Regions from separate parts of the Rhizobium hidalgonense genome, predicted to be linked through region 1. Evidence: predicted binding sites of a transcription regulator. Region 1 holds the regulator's gene; each other region holds the start of a gene.
The links. Region 1 encodes LexA, which represses DNA repair genes until DNA is damaged. Its sites were predicted from a motif close to TGTTCNNNNTGTGTTCNG; they were not measured.
Positions count from the first base shown of each region.

Region 2: a site for LexA is predicted at 1,928-1,945, ahead of FFM81_RS06280 (putative DNA modification/repair radical SAM protein). Genes of this name have one in related genera too.
Region 3: a site for LexA is predicted at 2,471-2,488, ahead of FFM81_RS32590 (ImuA family protein). Genes of this name have one in related genera too.
Region 4: a site for LexA is predicted at 2,186-2,203, ahead of FFM81_RS00500 (helicase-related protein). Genes of this name have one in related genera too.

Region 1 covers NZ_CP054027.1:2,378,000-2,381,988, reverse strand. Annotated here, with positions in the region: gene FFM81_RS11380 (ComEC/Rec2 family competence protein) at 1-1,608, shown strand, start outside; gene lexA (transcriptional repressor LexA) at 1,589-2,308, opposite strand; gene FFM81_RS11370 (VOC family protein) at 2,505-3,401, shown strand; gene kdsA (3-deoxy-8-phosphooctulonate synthase) at 3,398-3,989, shown strand, end outside.
Region 2 covers NZ_CP054027.1:1,337,519-1,341,507, reverse strand. Annotated here, with positions in the region: gene FFM81_RS06285 (UdgX family uracil-DNA binding protein) at 1-690, opposite strand, end outside; gene FFM81_RS06280 (putative DNA modification/repair radical SAM protein) at 690-1,922, opposite strand; gene greA (transcription elongation factor GreA) at 2,176-2,652, shown strand; gene FFM81_RS06270 (glycosyltransferase family 4 protein) at 2,675-3,733, shown strand; gene FFM81_RS06265 (dicarboxylate/amino acid:cation symporter) at 3,806-3,989, opposite strand, start outside.
Region 3 covers NZ_CP054027.1:32,906-36,894, forward strand. Annotated here, with positions in the region: gene FFM81_RS00130 (VOC family protein) at 1-331, opposite strand, end outside; gene FFM81_RS00135 (hypothetical protein) at 428-661, opposite strand; gene FFM81_RS00140 (HpcH/HpaI aldolase/citrate lyase family protein) at 775-1,677, shown strand; gene FFM81_RS00145 (DUF1737 domain-containing protein) at 1,677-1,883, shown strand; gene FFM81_RS00150 (metallopeptidase family protein) at 1,909-2,346, opposite strand; gene FFM81_RS32590 (ImuA family protein) at 2,509-3,453, shown strand; gene FFM81_RS00155 (Y-family DNA polymerase) at 3,494-3,989, shown strand, end outside.
Region 4 covers NZ_CP054027.1:111,271-115,259, reverse strand. Annotated here, with positions in the region: gene FFM81_RS00500 (helicase-related protein) at 1-2,023, opposite strand, end outside; gene FFM81_RS00495 (DUF3309 family protein) at 2,819-2,974, shown strand; gene FFM81_RS00490 (YMGG-like glycine zipper-containing protein) at 3,002-3,262, shown strand; gene phbB (beta-ketoacyl-ACP reductase) at 3,410-3,989, opposite strand, start outside.

The sequences.
Region 1 (3,989 bases):
ATTGGCGACCGCATTCGGTCGATCCTGCCCGGTGATACGGGCGCTTTTGCAGCTGCTTTGGTGACCGACGAACGGCGCGCCATCTCGAAGGCGACGACGGAGGCGCTGCGCCAGTCCGGTCTTGCCCATATCGTTGCGATATCGGGCCTCAACATGGCCCTGTCGGCAGGCATTTTCTTCGTCGGGTTCCGGATGCTGCTCAGCCTGTTTCCGGGCGTTGCTCAAGCCTATCCGACAAAGAAAATCGCCGCCGCCGGCGCGCTCATCGCCGTCACCGCCTACTTCCTGATATCAGGATTCGGAGTCTCGGCCGAACGCGCCTTCATCATGATGGCCATCATGCTGATCGCAGTCTTCTTCGATCGCCCGTCAATCAGCCTGCGCAATGTCGTCCTCTCGGCTCTTGTCATCATCGCCATTTCGCCCTCGGAAGTCCTGGGCCCGAGCTTCCAGATGTCCTTTGCCGCGACATTGGCGCTGGTATCGGGCTATCAGCTGTGGAAGGACCGGCGCATCCGCGAAAACGCTTTGCTGAAGCTGCCGATCATCAGGCCGGTCGTTGCGGTCGCCGGTTTCTTCGGCGGCGTCTTCCTGACCTCACTGATCGGCGGTTTTTCCACGGCGCTGTTTTCGATCGAGCATTTTCATCGCCTGACCGCTTACGGCCTGCCGGCAAACCTCGCGACGATGCCGATCATCTCCTTCATCGTCATGCCGGCGGGGCTGCTGGCGATGTTGCTCATGCCTTTCGGTCTGGACGCGCCGCTCTGGAAGGTGGTCGGCTTTGGCCTCGATATGGTGATTGCGGTTGCCAAGACGGTGTCCGGCTGGGGCGGCGATATTGGCGTCGGCCGTCTCCCCGCCTGGTATTTCGTCGTGGCGGTGGCAGGCTTTCTGCTGCTGACGCTGCTCCGCACCCGGTTGCGCCATGCCGGCACTTCGATCCTCGCCGCCTCGACGTCCATCGTGCTGCTTCTGCCGGTTCCCCGGCCGCCGGATCTGGTGATTTCGGAGGATGGCAGTCTGGTTGCAGTCGTCGCGGCTGAGGCAATGGCTTCCAATCGCGAAAACCCGCCGGATTTCATTTTCGACCAGTGGCAGCGAGCGCTGGTCCTGCCGGCGCATTACCCGCCGAAGATGCTGGATGGTCCCGCAATTCCGCCGGAGGGAGACGACCGCCGCGTCAGGCTTTCCCGCGATCAGCAGAATGAAGCGAGGACGGCGATGCGGGCGGCGGCCGCGGGCGGTGAAACAAACCGCTTTTCCTGCGTCAAGAGGGCCTGGTGTACATCGAGGCTTGGCAATGGCCGTATCGTCACGGTCATCGACAATGCCGCTTATCTCGGTCCGGCCTGCGATGCGGCCGATATCGTCGTCACATCAGTCCGCCTGCGTTTCAACAGCTGCCGTTCAGGTGGGACGCTTTTTACCGGTGAGACACTACGCAAAACCGGTTCCATCGAGCTGCGCTTCGCAGACACCGGCTTGGAGGTCGCAACGGCATTCGAAACCCTGTCACGGCCGTGGATGCGCCATCGCGCTTATGACTGGCGCAGCAACAGTTTTGTCGAATCTGGCCTGTCCAGTGTCAGTGATAGCGGCGAATGAGGCCGACGAGCTTGCCCTGCACCTTGACACGATCAGGTCCGAAGATCCGGGTCTCGTAAGCCGGGTTGGCCGCTTCAAGTGCGATCGAGGCACCCTTGCGGCGAAAGCGCTTCAGCGTCGCTTCCTCGTCATCGACGAGGGCAACGACGATGTCGCCTGGGCTTGCGGTGCTGCCGTTGCGGATGATCACCGTGTCGCCATCAAAGATGCCGGCGTCGATCATCGAATCGCCTTTGACCTCCAGAGCATAATGCTCGCCGGAGCCAAGCATATCGGCCGGAACGACGATATCGTGGGTGTTGTTCTGAATCGCCGAAATCGGCACGCCGGCAGCGATTCGGCCCATAACCGGCACCGAGACCGAGTTGCCGTTGTCAGCAACGGGTTTTACAGGCGAGGGAGCGGCGACCGGCTGGGGCTTGCCGAGGCTGCCCTCGATGACGCTCGGCGAAAAGCCGCGCCGGGGCTGGATGCTGGGGCTATAGGCCTCCGGAAGCCTGATGACCTCAAGTGCCCTGGCGCGGTTCGGTAGGCGGCGAATGAAACCGCGTTCCTCGAGCGCCGTGATCAGGCGATGAATGCCGGATTTCGAGGCCAGATCGAGGGCATCCTTCATCTCGTCGAAAGACGGCGGAACGCCGGATTCCTTCATGCGCTCATGAATAAAAAGGAGAAGCTCCTGTTGTTTGCGCGTGAGCATCGACGTCAGACCCCTGATTGAAACAAATCCAGAACAGACACTATATGTTCCATATGTGTTCCGCAAGTAGCTAATTTTCCGTAAAACTTGCCGCCAACTCGTTGAGATTTTTATTTTCATTCGCCGGATTGGCACACATGTCTTGCTTTGGGGGTGGCGCTGTCGCACATCTTTTGTCGTTTGAGGGAGGGATATCATGAACGAGCATTCCGCCATACCGCACCCGCTGGATCATGTCGTGCTGCCCGTCGTCAATATCGATCTGGCCCGCGAACGGCTAGGCAAGCTCGGCTTCACCGTTGCCGCCGATGCCCGCCATCCCTTCGGAACGGAAAATGCCTGCGTCTTCCTTGCCGACAAGACCTATCTGGAGCCGCTTGGTATTGCGAGCGTCGAGGAGAACGAGGCGTCGGCGCGGCAAGGCAATGTCTTCACCGCCCGCAACCGGGCCTTCCGCTTCCGTTGCGGCGAGGAGGGGCTTTCGGCGGTGGTTTTCGGCACCGCGGACGCCGGCCACGACCATCAGAGCTTCGCTGCCGGCGGATCGAGCGCCGGCGAGATGTTGCAATTCAGCCGGCCGATGAAAATGCCGGATGGTTCCAGGAGCGTCGGCAGCTTCAAACTGGCTTTTGCGGGCGATCTGCGGGCGCCCGATTTCTTTCTCTTTACCTGCCAGCGCATCAATCCCTTGCCGGCCGACCGCGGCGTGCTGGAGACGCATGCCAATGGCGCAACAGGCATTGCCGAGATCGCGCTGTGCGCGCCGGACCCCGCTGCATTCGCCGCCTTCGTCGGCCTTGCCGCGGCGCAATCGGTCGTCGAGAAGACCGGTTTCGGCGTCAATATCGCCGCCTCGAATGCAAAAATCAGCCTGATGACGCCGGAAGGGCTGGAGGCCTATTTCGAGATCGCCGTCTCATCCGCCGACCGCGGCCTGCGCGGCCGGGCTATCCTCTTTGCCGTCGCTGATCTTGCCGTGACAGAAGCGCATTTGGCTGCTAACGGAGTGACCTACACGCGCAAGAACAATCGCATTCTGGTGAAGCCGGCGCCCGGGCAGGGCACGCTCTTCGCCTTCGAGGAAACACGATGAGCACTGATACGAATTCCGAAGTCAGGATCGGCGAGGGCGCAGGCCAGGTCACCTTTTCCAATGCTGGCCGCCTGTCGCTGATTGCCGGCCCCTGTCAAATGGAGAACCGCGACCACGCTTTCATGGTTGCCGGGACGCTGAAGGAGCTCTGCGCCAAGCTCGGCATCGGCCTCGTCTACAAGAGTTCCTTCGACAAGGCGAACCGGACTTCGCTGTCGGCCGAGCGCGGCATCGGGCTTGAAAAGGGCATGCAGATCTTTGCCGATCTCAAGAAGGAGTTCGGCTTTCCGGTCCTGACCGACGTTCACACCGCCGAACAATGCGCCGAAGTGGCCAAGGTGGTCGATGTCCTGCAGATTCCGGCCTTCCTCTGCCGTCAGACCGACCTTCTGATCGCCGCTGCCGAGACCGGCCGTGCCGTCAATGTCAAGAAGGGACAGTTCCTGGCTCCCTGGGACATGAAGAACGTCCTGAAGAAGCTCAACGCCAGCGGCAATCCGAACGTACTGCTCTGCGAGCGCGGCGCTTCCTTCGGCTACAATACTTTGGTTTCCGATATGCGCTCACTGCCGATCATGGCGTCGATGG
Region 2 (3,989 bases), 1.0 Mb from region 1:
CGGCATCTCCGCCTGCATCGCCTTCACCTTCAATCGCGCCGGATTGAAGATGCTGGCGTAATAGGTGCGCCAGAGTTCATCTGTGACATCGCTGAGATTGGGCTTTTCGCACGGCTCGTCCTTGATCGTCAGCCGCTCGCCGTCCCAGGCGGCAGAGCCCTTGGGCGTTGCAATCAGCCAATCCATGTCAGTGAAGCGCCGCTGGAAGAAGGGCGCCGTACGCCTGACGATATGGTGGTCCGGCTCGAACCAGGCAATGAATTTTCGACGCCCTGCGGCAGCCGCACCAGTCTCCTTAAAGCGGACGAAGGCCGTCATCTTGTGCGCGTCGCGCCGGACATTTTTCGCCATCAGCCGGGCACGCACGACATCCTCGTCGGAGGCCACTTCGAGCAGTTGCCGGTCGAGTTGCAGCCGCCAGAGGAGGCGATAAAGCAGGGAAAACCGCACCGGATCGGAATGGCAGAGAACCGTCTCAGCCAGCTCGACAAAGACGGGCGGCACCGTCATCGGCCTGCGTGTCGCCGCGGGTGCCGGCGGCATGGCGTCGCGTTGGAATGAAAGATCGGCCTCGGGGCTTTTTTCCCGCCAGTCGATCTCCTCGGGCAGGATGCCGGCGGCCGCAAGCGCACGCGCGGCGTCGCGCCACTCGGCAAGATCGCCCCGCCCGGCAAGTACGACCCGGCGCATCACAGTAACGACAATTGTTCGGGTTGCGGTTCGAACATGGCGCGAAGGTCCGGCCGGTCGATCAGCCGGCGCGGCGACCAGCCTTCCGCTGAGATGAAGGATTGGACTTTCCTGATCGAAATGCCGAGCCGCGAGAGATCGTCGAGCCGCAGGCGGTGAAATCGGCGGGCCGAAACGATCGCTTTGACCGTCTTGGTGCCGAGACCGGGCACACGCAGCAACCGTTCACGCTCCGCCCTGTTGATATCGACGGGAAACTCGGCGCGGTTGGAAAGCGCCCAGGCAAGTTTCGGATCGAGGTTCAGATCGAGCATGCCGCCCGTCTGGTTGGCGGTGATCTCGTCGATGCCGAAACCGTAGAAGCGATAGAGCCAGTCGGCCTGATAGAGCCGGTGTTCGCGCATCAGCGGCGGCTTGATCAGCGGCAGGTTTTTCGACGAATCCGGGATCGGGCTGAAGGCGGAATAATAGATGCGCTTCAGGCCGTAGCTGCTGTAGAGCCGTCCGCTAGTGGCAAGGATCGTCGCGTCGTTGGCGCCATCGGCGCCGACGATCATCTGCGTGCTTTGGCCGGCGGGCACGAATCGCTGACGCTTCTTGGTCCGCAGCGTCGGTTCGCCGGCCGCCTCGATCTTTAGCCTCAGATCGCCCATCGATCGCCGGATATTGGCGGGTTTCTTTTCCGGCGCGAAGCGGCTGATGCCGGTATCCGTCGGCAATTCGATATTGAGGGACAGCCTGTCTGCATAAAGTCCCGCCTCCTCGATCAGACGCGGCGACGCCTCGGGGATCGACTTGAGATGGATATAACCGCGAAAATTATGCGTCACCCGCAATTCGCGGACGATGCGGACCATCTCTTCCATCGTGTAATCGGACGAGCGAATAATGCCCGAGGATAGGAACAGCCCTTCGATATAGTTGCGGCGATAGAATTCCAGCGTCAACCAGACCACTTCTTCCGGCGTAAAACGCGCCCGTTCGACATTGCTCGACGAACGATTGACGCAATAGGCGCAGTCGTAAATGCAGAAATTCGTCAGCAATATTTTGAGAAGCGAAATGCACCGCCCATCCGGCGCATAGGCATGACAGATGCCGGACCCCTCGGTCGAGCCGAGCCCGCCGCTTGCGCCGGAATCACGTTTCACCGTGCCACTGGAGGCGCAGGAAGCGTCATATTTGGCGGCGTCGGAAAGGATGGCCAAGCGTTCTGTTAGCGACTTCTTCATTAGTGTGTTCACTATATGTTCCGCACCGCAAAGTCAATCACGGCGATCCCGCCTTTGCCCATTTTTACGGCGCGCGACCCGCTATTGCGGCGGCTTGCGTTTCGTCTATGCGAATTTTCTGGAAATCGGCCTTGCCGATCTGCTATAAGCACTTAACTAGAATTGTGGCACGGTTCCGAAGCTCCCCTTCGGGACCTGTTTTCTTTTGTGTCCGCGCCTGATTGCGCGAACATAAGGAGTGAAGGACAGAGAAATGGTTGAAAAGGTACCGATGACACCGGGTGGTTTCGTCAAGCTGCAGGAAGAACTGCGCTGGCGTCAGCAGGAGGAGCGCCCGCGAATCATCGAGGCGATCGCCGAAGCCCGTGCTCATGGCGACCTTTCCGAAAACGCCGAATACCACGCCGCCAAGGAAGCCCAGAGCCACAATGAAGGCCGCATCAGCGAGCTGGAAGACCTGACGGCGCGCGCCGAGGTCATCGATCTCACCAAGATGTCGGGCGACAAGATCAAGTTCGGCGCCAAGGTGAAGCTTGTCGACGAGGACACCGAGGAAGAAAAGACCTATCAGATCGTCGGCGACCAGGAAGCCGACGTCAAGGCCGGCCGCATCTCCATTTCCTCGCCGATCGCCCGCGCGCTGATCGGCAAGGAAGTTGGCGATTCCATCGAGGTCAATGCGCCCGGTGGTTCCAAGGCCTACGAAATCCTCCAGGTTTCCTGGGGCTGATCGCCCACCAGAGATCCATCCATTGCCGGACATTCGTGACGTCGAGATCATCGCGCCCAATTTCAAGCGCCGGCTCTCCGGCGTCACGTCGACCATCATCCAGCTCATCCCATGCCAGGTCCGCCTCGGTTTCAGGATCGCCACGCTTGGCCCCGGCTTGCCGCAGGGTCTGCCGGAACTGAAGTGGCCGCAGCTCGCCGGCCTCTGGCGTCCGCCGGCGCGCCGGCGCCAGCGTGTCTGGCACGCCCGCCGCAACAATGAGATGGCCGTCGGCATCCTGCTTCGCCATCTCCTGCGCATGCCATTAAAGCTGCTTTTCACCTCGGCCGCGCAACGCCGCCACACTGCCTATACGAAATGGCTGATCCGCCGCATGGACGCGGTGATCGCAACCAGCGACCGTTCCGGTTCGTTCCTTGAGGTGCCGCATACGGTCATCCAGCACGGCGTCGACCTTTCCCTGTTCCACCCACCGGAAACCGCAGAGGACGGCATTGCCGCCAGCGGCCTGCCCGGCCGCTATCTCGTCGGCTGTTTCGGCCGCGTACGCCATCAGAAGGGCACCGATCTTTTCGTCCAAGCAATGATCGAATTGCTGCCGCAGCACCCGGAATGGACGGCGGTCGTCTCCGGCCGCGTGACGGCCGAGCACGCTGCCTTCGGCGAAAAGCTCAAGGCCGATGTCGCCGCCGCCGGGCTCGGTGACCGTATCGTCTTCCTTGGCGAAGTGCCCGATATCAAGGTCTGGTATCGCCGCCTGACGCTTTACGTCGCCCCTTCCCGTAACGAGGGTTTCGGCCTGACGCCACTCGAAGCCATGGCCTCGCGGACCGCCGTGGTGGCATCGGATGCGGGGGCCTATGCCGAACTGATCGCCGAGGGCGAGACCGGCGCGGTCGTCGTCGCCGGCGACGGCGAGGCGCTGACGCGGGCAATCGCCCCCTATATCGCAGAGCCCGCGCTGGCGATTGCGCATGGCGAGAATGCGCTGCGGCATGTCAGGGCAAATTTTGCGCTGGAAAAAGAAGCAAACGCGATCGGCGCCGTTTACACCAGGCTTCTCAGCGACAACCGCGGCTAACGCCGAAAAGAGAAGCGGCCCGTTTCGGAACGAGCCGCCGCAAGATTTCTTAATGATGACCAATCCGGCCGATTACTCCGCCGGCTGAAGCCCGGCAGCCGGAGCGCCCTCTTCTGCCTGGCCGCCCAGCGCTCTGGCAAGCTGGGCCGTATCCAGCTCGTTTTCCCAGCGCGCGACAACGATCGTCGCGACCGCATTGCCGACGAGGTTGGTCAGCGCCCGGCATTCCGACATGAAGCGGTCGATGCCGAGGATG
Region 3 (3,989 bases), 2.0 Mb from region 1:
TGACGACTTCGGCGCCGGCAGCAACGGCGCGGTCCCACCAGAAATCGATATCGTCGATGACAAGCTGGATGGCGAAGCCTTCATGGCCTTTGAAGGGATGGCCGTATTCGGGATAGGCATCCGACAGCATGAGGGAGCTGCCATTGATGTAGAGATGCACATGCATCGTCCTGCCGCTCTCGTCGACCGGCACGACATAGGCTTCTTCGGCGCCGAAAGCCTTCTTGTAGAATTCGGCGGCTTTGACCGCGCCGCCGACCGTCAGATAGGGCAGCAGGCCATTCTTGACCGGCGGCAATTTGACCGGATTGTTTTCCGTTGTCGCATCCATGCTTGTCCTCCATTTCGTTTTGAAGCGCCGGCGGAATGCTCGGCTGCTTCAAGGACGTATCATGGAAGCATGATCCGACAGTGTCGGTCGATTTTTTTAGAGATCGATGATCGTGCCGCGGCCGTCGTTCCAGATGCGCATTTCGCGCTGGCCATTGTTTGCCTTGGCGCGCACCGGAGCGGGCTTCATCTTCAGCGAAAGCGCGCGACCGACCATGAGCACGGTCAGGATGCCGCCGACGGCGAGTGTCACCGAAAAGGTGAAAAGCAACATGGCCACGAAAACCGTGGCGCCGGCAAGCATGAGGAAGATGGAGCGAATGTTCTGCATGGGTTTGAGACCTTTCTTCGGAAAGGAATGTGGTCCTTCTTTTTCCTCTCTGCAAGGCAAGCATGGCTTTTTGTTGTCTTGCCGGGCTTCGCGAAGCTTGGCACTAATGATCGATGAGCCAAACCATACGCCGTTCCTTAAATCTGCGCCGCTCGGTGCTGAGCGTGCCCGCCATCAATCTCCGGGCGCTCGAAAAAAGCCATTCGCTTGATTGCGATGCGGTTATTTTCGATCTCGAGGATTCCGTTTCGCCCGAGAAGAAGGAACAAGCGCGGGAAAATCTGCGCGCCTTTTTTGCCGGTCCGCTGCTTGAGGGCAAGGAAAGGATCATCCGCATCAATTCTTTGTCATCCGAATTCGGGCCGGCGGACCTGGATCTGGTCAATGCGCTTTTGCCCGACGCCGTTCTCCTTCCCAAGGTGGACGGACCTCTAGATATCACCGATATAGCCGATCTACTCGCCGATGCGGATGCGCCGGAGGAGCTGCGCATCTGGGCGATGATCGAGACGCCGCGCGGCGTGCTGAATGCTGGAGCGATCGCCGAATCCGGCCGCACGCCGGGCTCGCGGCTCGATTGCCTCGTCGCCGGGCTCAATGATCTGCGCAAGGAAACAGGCGTCTTGCCGCAGCCGGGACGAGCCTATCTCGTGCCGTGGCTGATGCAGGTCGTCCTTGCGGTCAGCGCCTACGGGCTCGATGCGATCGACAGCGTCTTCAACGATTTCAGGGACGAGCAGGGTTTCGATGCCGAATGCGGGCAGGGGCGGGCCATGGGTTTTGCCGGCAAGATGCTGATCCACCCGGCGCAGATCGAAGCCGCCAACCGGCATTTCGGCCCGGATCCGGCAGCGATTGCTGAAGCGGAGGCGATCATTGCTGCCTTTGCCGATCCGGCTTCCGATGGGCTAAATGTCATCAATGCCGGCGGGCGGATGGTCGAGCGGCTGCATCTTGTCCAGGCCGAAGCTCTGGTCCATAAAGCTCACCTGATTTCTGCAAGAAAGCCCGACTGATGAAACTCTACCGCTTCCTGACCGGTCCCGACGATGCTTCCTTCTGCCACAAGGTCACCGCCGTCCTCAACAAGGGCTGGTCGCTGGAGGGCTCGCCGACCTATGCCTTCAATGCCGCAACCGGCGCGATGCAGTGCGGCCAGGCCGTCGTCAAGACTGTCGAAGGCAAGGATTACCATCCCGAGATGAAGCTCTCCGAGCAATAGCGCGTCCTACCGGACACGGCGTGTTTCAGCGTTCCGCGGCTTCTTCGGCGCTTGCCTCGATCCGCTCCATGTCATCGTCACTCAACCCGAAATGATGGCCGATCTCATGGATCAGGACATGGGTGATGATATCGCCGAGCGTCTCGTCGTTCTCAGCCCAGTAGTCGAGGATGGGACGCCGGTAGAGGCGGATGCGGTTCGGCATCTCGCCGGTTTCCACGGTGAAACGTTCGGAAATGCCCCTGCCCTCGAAAAGACCGAGGAGATCGAAAGGGGTTTCGAGCGCCATGTCCTCGAAAACGTCGTCATCGGGGAAGTCTTCGATCTCGATCGTCAGGTTGGTCGTCAGCTGGCGGAACTCATCCGGCAGATGGCTGTAGGCCTCCATGGCCAGCGACTCGAAGGCGCTGATCGTCGGCGCATGGCGGTCACGCCAATCATCGCTCTGGTCTATGCGGGCCATGAATATTCCTTCCTTTGCGGGCCCATATAGAACCTTTATCGCCGATTTTCGAGTGCGGAATCAAAGGCAGGAATAAATTCATAAAAAATGGCCGTTGACTCTTCATTAGCTCTCTGGAATCTATAAGAACATAACAGGAACAAGACGGAATTGGAGAACGCCATGGCGCAGCACGCCCTGGCGCGCGAGCGGCTTTTTGCGCTCCGCGAAACCATCGCCAGACTCGAAGGGAAGCCCGCGCCGGCGCTTGCGGCAGCGGAGCGGGGAGCCCTAGCGGAAGGGGGAAAGACACCCCGGAGAGCCAGTCTGCCGCCGCTGGCGTTCGGGGTAGAATATCTTGATGAGGCGCTGGAAGGCGGCCTGCCGCTCGATGCGATCACCGAATTCCGCTCGGCTCTGTCGCGTGATGCGGGTGCGGCAAGCGGGCTGGCGATGGCTGTCGCCGCGCGGCTGCAGAAGCAGGAATCCGATGCCGGCAGGCTGCTGCCGTTGCTCTGGGTCGGTGATGCTGTCGGCACGCTGGAGGCCGGTCGGCCCTATGCTCCAGGGCTTCAGGATTTCGGGCTGAACGCGGAGCGGTTTCTCCATGCGGCGCCGCGCAAGCTGGACGAGGCGCTCTGGCTGGTGGAGACCGCGGTGGAAAGCGCTGCTTTTTCGGCCGTCATCTTCGAAGTGCGCGGCAATCCCACCCATTTCGGCCTGACCGAAAGCCGCAGGCTCAGTCTGCGGGCGCGTGCTGCCCGCCGTCCGCTCTTTATCGTCCGCCAGGCCGGGGCGGAGGAGGCTAGCAGTGCGGCTTTCCGCCTGCATGTCGAACCAGCTCCATCGGCTCTGCGGCCGTTGCCTGGGGAATCGAAGCTTTCCGGCAGCATCGGCAATCCGATTTTCCGTCTCACGCTGGAGAAGGGTCGCAATCCGGCCCCGCTCTGCTTTTTTCTGGAGTGGAACCCCCATGAACGCGAATTTCTCCCTGTCGCCGAGCCAAACCTCGTTCGTCCTCCCGGCGAGCAGTCAGCGCATTCTGGCGCTCAGCTTTCCGCATCTGCCAACGGACCGCATCGCCCGCAGGCGATGGGGGCACTCCTGGCGTTCGAAAGGGCGTCCTGAGACCCCCCCTATCGTCTGTTCCGGCAAGCTCAACAATGCCATGCGGCTGACGGCCCTGGACGAATTGGCCGAGAGGCTGGGCCTGAAGAAGGAACAGGGCGTTGCCGAAGCGCGGGCCATGTACCCAACGCTCGAGGTCGCGGAAGAGGATCCGGCCGCCGACCGCCGGCTGCTGGAGGCCATTGCCGACTGGTGCGACCGTTATACGCCGCTGGTGGCCTTCGACGGCAAGGACGGCCTGTTTCTCGACATTAGCGGCTGCGCCCATCTCTTCGGCGGGGAAAAGGCGCTTCTCAAGGATGTGCTGTCGCGGCTTTTTTATATGGGGATTGATGCGCGCGGCGCCATCTCATCGTCGCCGGGCCTTTCCTGGGCCGCGTCGCGCTTCGGGCAAGACGGGGTGATCGAAGACGAGGAGACGGAGCAGGTGCTGATGTCCCTGCCGGTTGCCGCCTTGCGGCTGGAAGCACAAACCGTCGATGCGCTGAAGAAGCTCGGCCTGAAATATGTCGGCGACGTCATCGATGCCCCGCGCG
Region 4 (3,989 bases), 2.1 Mb from region 1:
GCACGCCGTAGCGGCGCATCGAGGCGCGAGCCTCCTGGTCGAGCGACTTGACTTCCTCGGTGACGTCGCGGCGGAACAGCACACCGAGATTCTCGACGAGCTGGAAGGCCAGCCCCTTGGCGAGACCCTGCAGGTCCTCGGCGCGCGACAGATCATCGAGTGGCTTCAGCACCGTGCTGATATGATGATTGACGAAGCGTTCGACACGGGCGGCGACATGATCGCGGGCATTGCCCGTCAACTGCTCGTCGGCCAGCAGAATCACGCGCGGACGCATGATGTGATCGCTGCCCGAAAGCCGCGCCACCGGGTCGCCGATCCAACGGATCAACCCATCCGAACCGATCGCCAGGTCGCTGTTGCCGGCGGCATGGATGCGAGCCGCGCGGGCCTCGAATTCGAGCGCGAGCGCTTTCTGCGACGCAGCCTGAACCGCCTTGGCATCCGGTCCGTCCGTTCCCGCCACCGGCGTGAAGCGGAATCCGCTCAATTGCCCTACATGATGTCCTTCAACGAAGACATCGCCATTCACACTGATTTCAGCTTCCAGCATCGCATTCTCTCTCAGGCGCTTCATGAGCACAGATGTCCTGCGATCAACAAAGCGTTTCGTCAACCTCTCATGTAACGCATCGGACAATCGATCTTCGATTTCCCGCGTCTTTTCCTGCCAATGTGTCGGATCGGCCAGCCAGCCGGGACGATTCGAAACGTAGGTCCAGGTTCTTATCTGCGCGATTCGCGCCGAAAGCGTGTCAATTTCCCCATCTGTCCGATCGGAGCGGTGAACCTGTTCCGCGAGAAACTGCTCGTTCACCGTGCCATAGCGGACGAGATCGGAAAAGAGGGTCGAGATAAGATCGGCATGTTGTGCCGGGGTGATACGCCGATAGTCGGGAAGCGCGCAAGCCTCCCAGAGTTTTTCGACGCGGGCCGGCCTGTCGGCAAGGTGGATGACCTCGGGATAACGCGAAAGCTGTTCCAGCGCCTGCTGGTCGACCGCAGGCAGCGCCCGCGTCAGCCCCGGCACGCGCGGTCCCGCCTCGAGGCTGGCGCGCAGCGATGGGATCGATGAGAAGTCCATCTCGGTGGTGCGCCACTGCAAAACCTTGACGTTGTCGAATTCGTGCCCCTCGATGCGCTGCACCAGCTCCTCGTCGAAGGGGGAAACCTGTCCGGTGACGCCGAAGGTACCGTCACGCACGTGCCGCCCGGCGCGCCCGGCGATCTGGCCGAGTTCGCCCGGATTGAGATTGCGGAACTGGTAGCCGTCGAATTTCCGGTCCTGGGCGAAGGCGACGTGATCGACATCGAGGTTGAGGCCCATGCCGATCGCATCGGTCGCCACCAGGTATTCGACATCGCCAGCCTGATAAAGCGCCACCTGCGCATTGCGGGTGCGCGGGCTGAGCGCGCCGAGCACCACAGCCGCGCCGCCGCGCTGCCGGCGGATGAGCTCGGCGATGGCATAAACCTCATCGGCCGAGAAAGCGACGATAGCCGAGCGCTGCGGCAGCCGGGTGATCTTCTTCTGCCCGGCATAGAAAAGATGCGAAAGCCGCGGCCGCTCGACGACAGTGATGCCGGGCAGGAGCTGCTGCAGGATCGGCTGCATCGTCCCTGCACCGAGCAGCAGCGTTTCCTCGCGGCCGCGAAGATGCAGGATTCGGTCGGTGAAGATATGGCCGCGCTCGAGATCGCCGGCGAGCTGCACCTCGTCAATTGCGACGAAAGCGGCCTTGGTCTCACGCGGCATCGCCTCGACGGTGCAGACCGAAAAACGCGCATTGGGCGGCGAAATCTTTTCCTCGCCGGTGACCAGCGCCACATTCTGCGCGCCGACCTTCTCCACCACCCGCGTATAGACCTCGCGCGCCAGCAGCCTGAGCGGCAGGCCGATCACGCCGGTCCCGTGCGCGACCATGCGCTCGATCGCATAATGGGTCTTACCGGTATTGGTTGGCCCAAGCACCGCGGTCACACCGCGCCCGCTCAGTATCATCGGCTGCGAAGTCAGAGTCATGGTCCATGCAAATGAGGCAGGCAGCCCCAAGGAAAAGAATGCTTCGCTAATGGAAGCCAGAGAACACATGGACAGCCGCCGCCGCAAACGCAAGGGCAGATTTCAAAATGCTTCCGGGATTACGACCTTTGCGAGTCATTCGGAATGCCGGCGTCACCGATTCGGAACAGCGTGAGAACGAATCAGAGACGAATCGCTGACTCCCGATGATTCAGTTTTTGTTCACGGCTAAGTATTGATTTTGAATCACTTTTTCCCACTAGATGCTGAATCGCCGGAATCCCTCCGCTTGGCATTTTCGTCGCCGCCATCAGCGATTCCGTCCGCCTGCGAACAATCAAAAATTGCGCCCGAAATTAACCTCTCGACCAAAGCCGGAACGAATCGGCGACGAATCACTGACCCTATTGTTTTCGCCTTTCGTTCACGGCCATATCTGGTGGCGAAATTCAGTCCATGTGCTAGATGCGGATCGCCGATCCGGCTCCCCGTTCGGCCCTGTCCCATCGGCATTAATCTTTCGGAAGCCGGATTCATATGCCGTTAAGCCGGGATGGTCGCTGGCGGCGCACCGATCAAAAACGGAACGAATCGCTGACGAATCGGCGACATCGGGATCTTCTCGCTTTGTTCACCGCAACATATTGTACTTGAACGATTTTTTTACCATACGAGCATGTTTCGGATTGGGCCAGGGTTCGGACGCGTCACATTTCCACGCTTAACCGGGAACAAAAATCGCCAATGCGTGTTTCTCGTCCATTCAAATTGCCGATGAAATGAAGGAAACACACCATGCTTGGCACAATACTTCTTGTTATCCTCATTCTGCTCTTGATCGGAGCCTTGCCGAATTGGGGTTATAGCCGTGGCTGGGGCTATGGACCTTCTGGCGGTTTGGGGCTAGTTCTCGTGATTATCATTATCCTTGTACTCATGGGCCGCATCTAAAGGCCAACAAACCTGGGGAGTTACGACATGATGAAGAAGATTGTTCTTATTGGTGCGCTCGTGGGCGCCCTGGCATCCTGCACAGCGACCGAGCAAGGCACGGCGATCGGCGCCGGCACCGGTGCTGTTATCGGTGGTGCCGTCACCAACAGTTGGGGTGGTGCCGCCGTCGGCGCCGTTGCCGGCGGTCTGACCGGCGCTCTCATCGGCCAGTCGGTCGAACGCCGCGGCTACTGCGTCTATCGCGACCGCTACGGCCGCCGCTACGAGGCCCGTTGCCGCTACTGATCGGCAAAAGCATATCGGACTTCCCAACGGGCGCTTCGGCGCCCGTTTTTCTTGCTGCCTACTCCGTCATGGACCGACGCATGAATAAGCAAGGACGCGTCCAAACGGACGCGCCCTTGCTGCAATTCATTCATGAGCCTTGCGGGACTAGACGAAGAACTGCCCGCCATTGGCCGTCAGCGTCGAACCGGTGATGAAGCCGGCATCGTCGGAGGCGAGGAAGGTGACGCAGCGCGCGATTTCCTCAGGCTCGCCGAGACGGCCGACGGGAATCTGCGGAATGATGCGTTCGTTCAGCACCTTCTCCGGCACGGCAAGCACCATCTCGGTTCCGATGTAACCGGGGCAGATGGCGTTGACGGTGATGTTCTTGGCTGCCCCTTCCTGGGCCAGCGCCTTGGTGAAGCCGAGATCACCCGCTTTGGCCGCCGAATAGTTCGCCTGACCCATCTGGCCCTTCTGGCCATTGATCGACGAGATATTGACAATGCGGCCGAAACTGCGGTCGCGCATGCCGGTCCAGACCTGATGCGTCATGTTGAACAGGCCGGTGAGGTTGGTATTGATCACCTCGTGCCACTGCTGCGGCGTCATCTTGTGGAACATCGCGTCGCGGGTGATGCCGGCATTGTTGACCAGCACTTCGACCGGCCCGATCTCGCTTTCGATCTTGGCGATCCCCTCGCCGCAGGCAGCGTAATCCGAAACATCCCATTTGAACACCGCG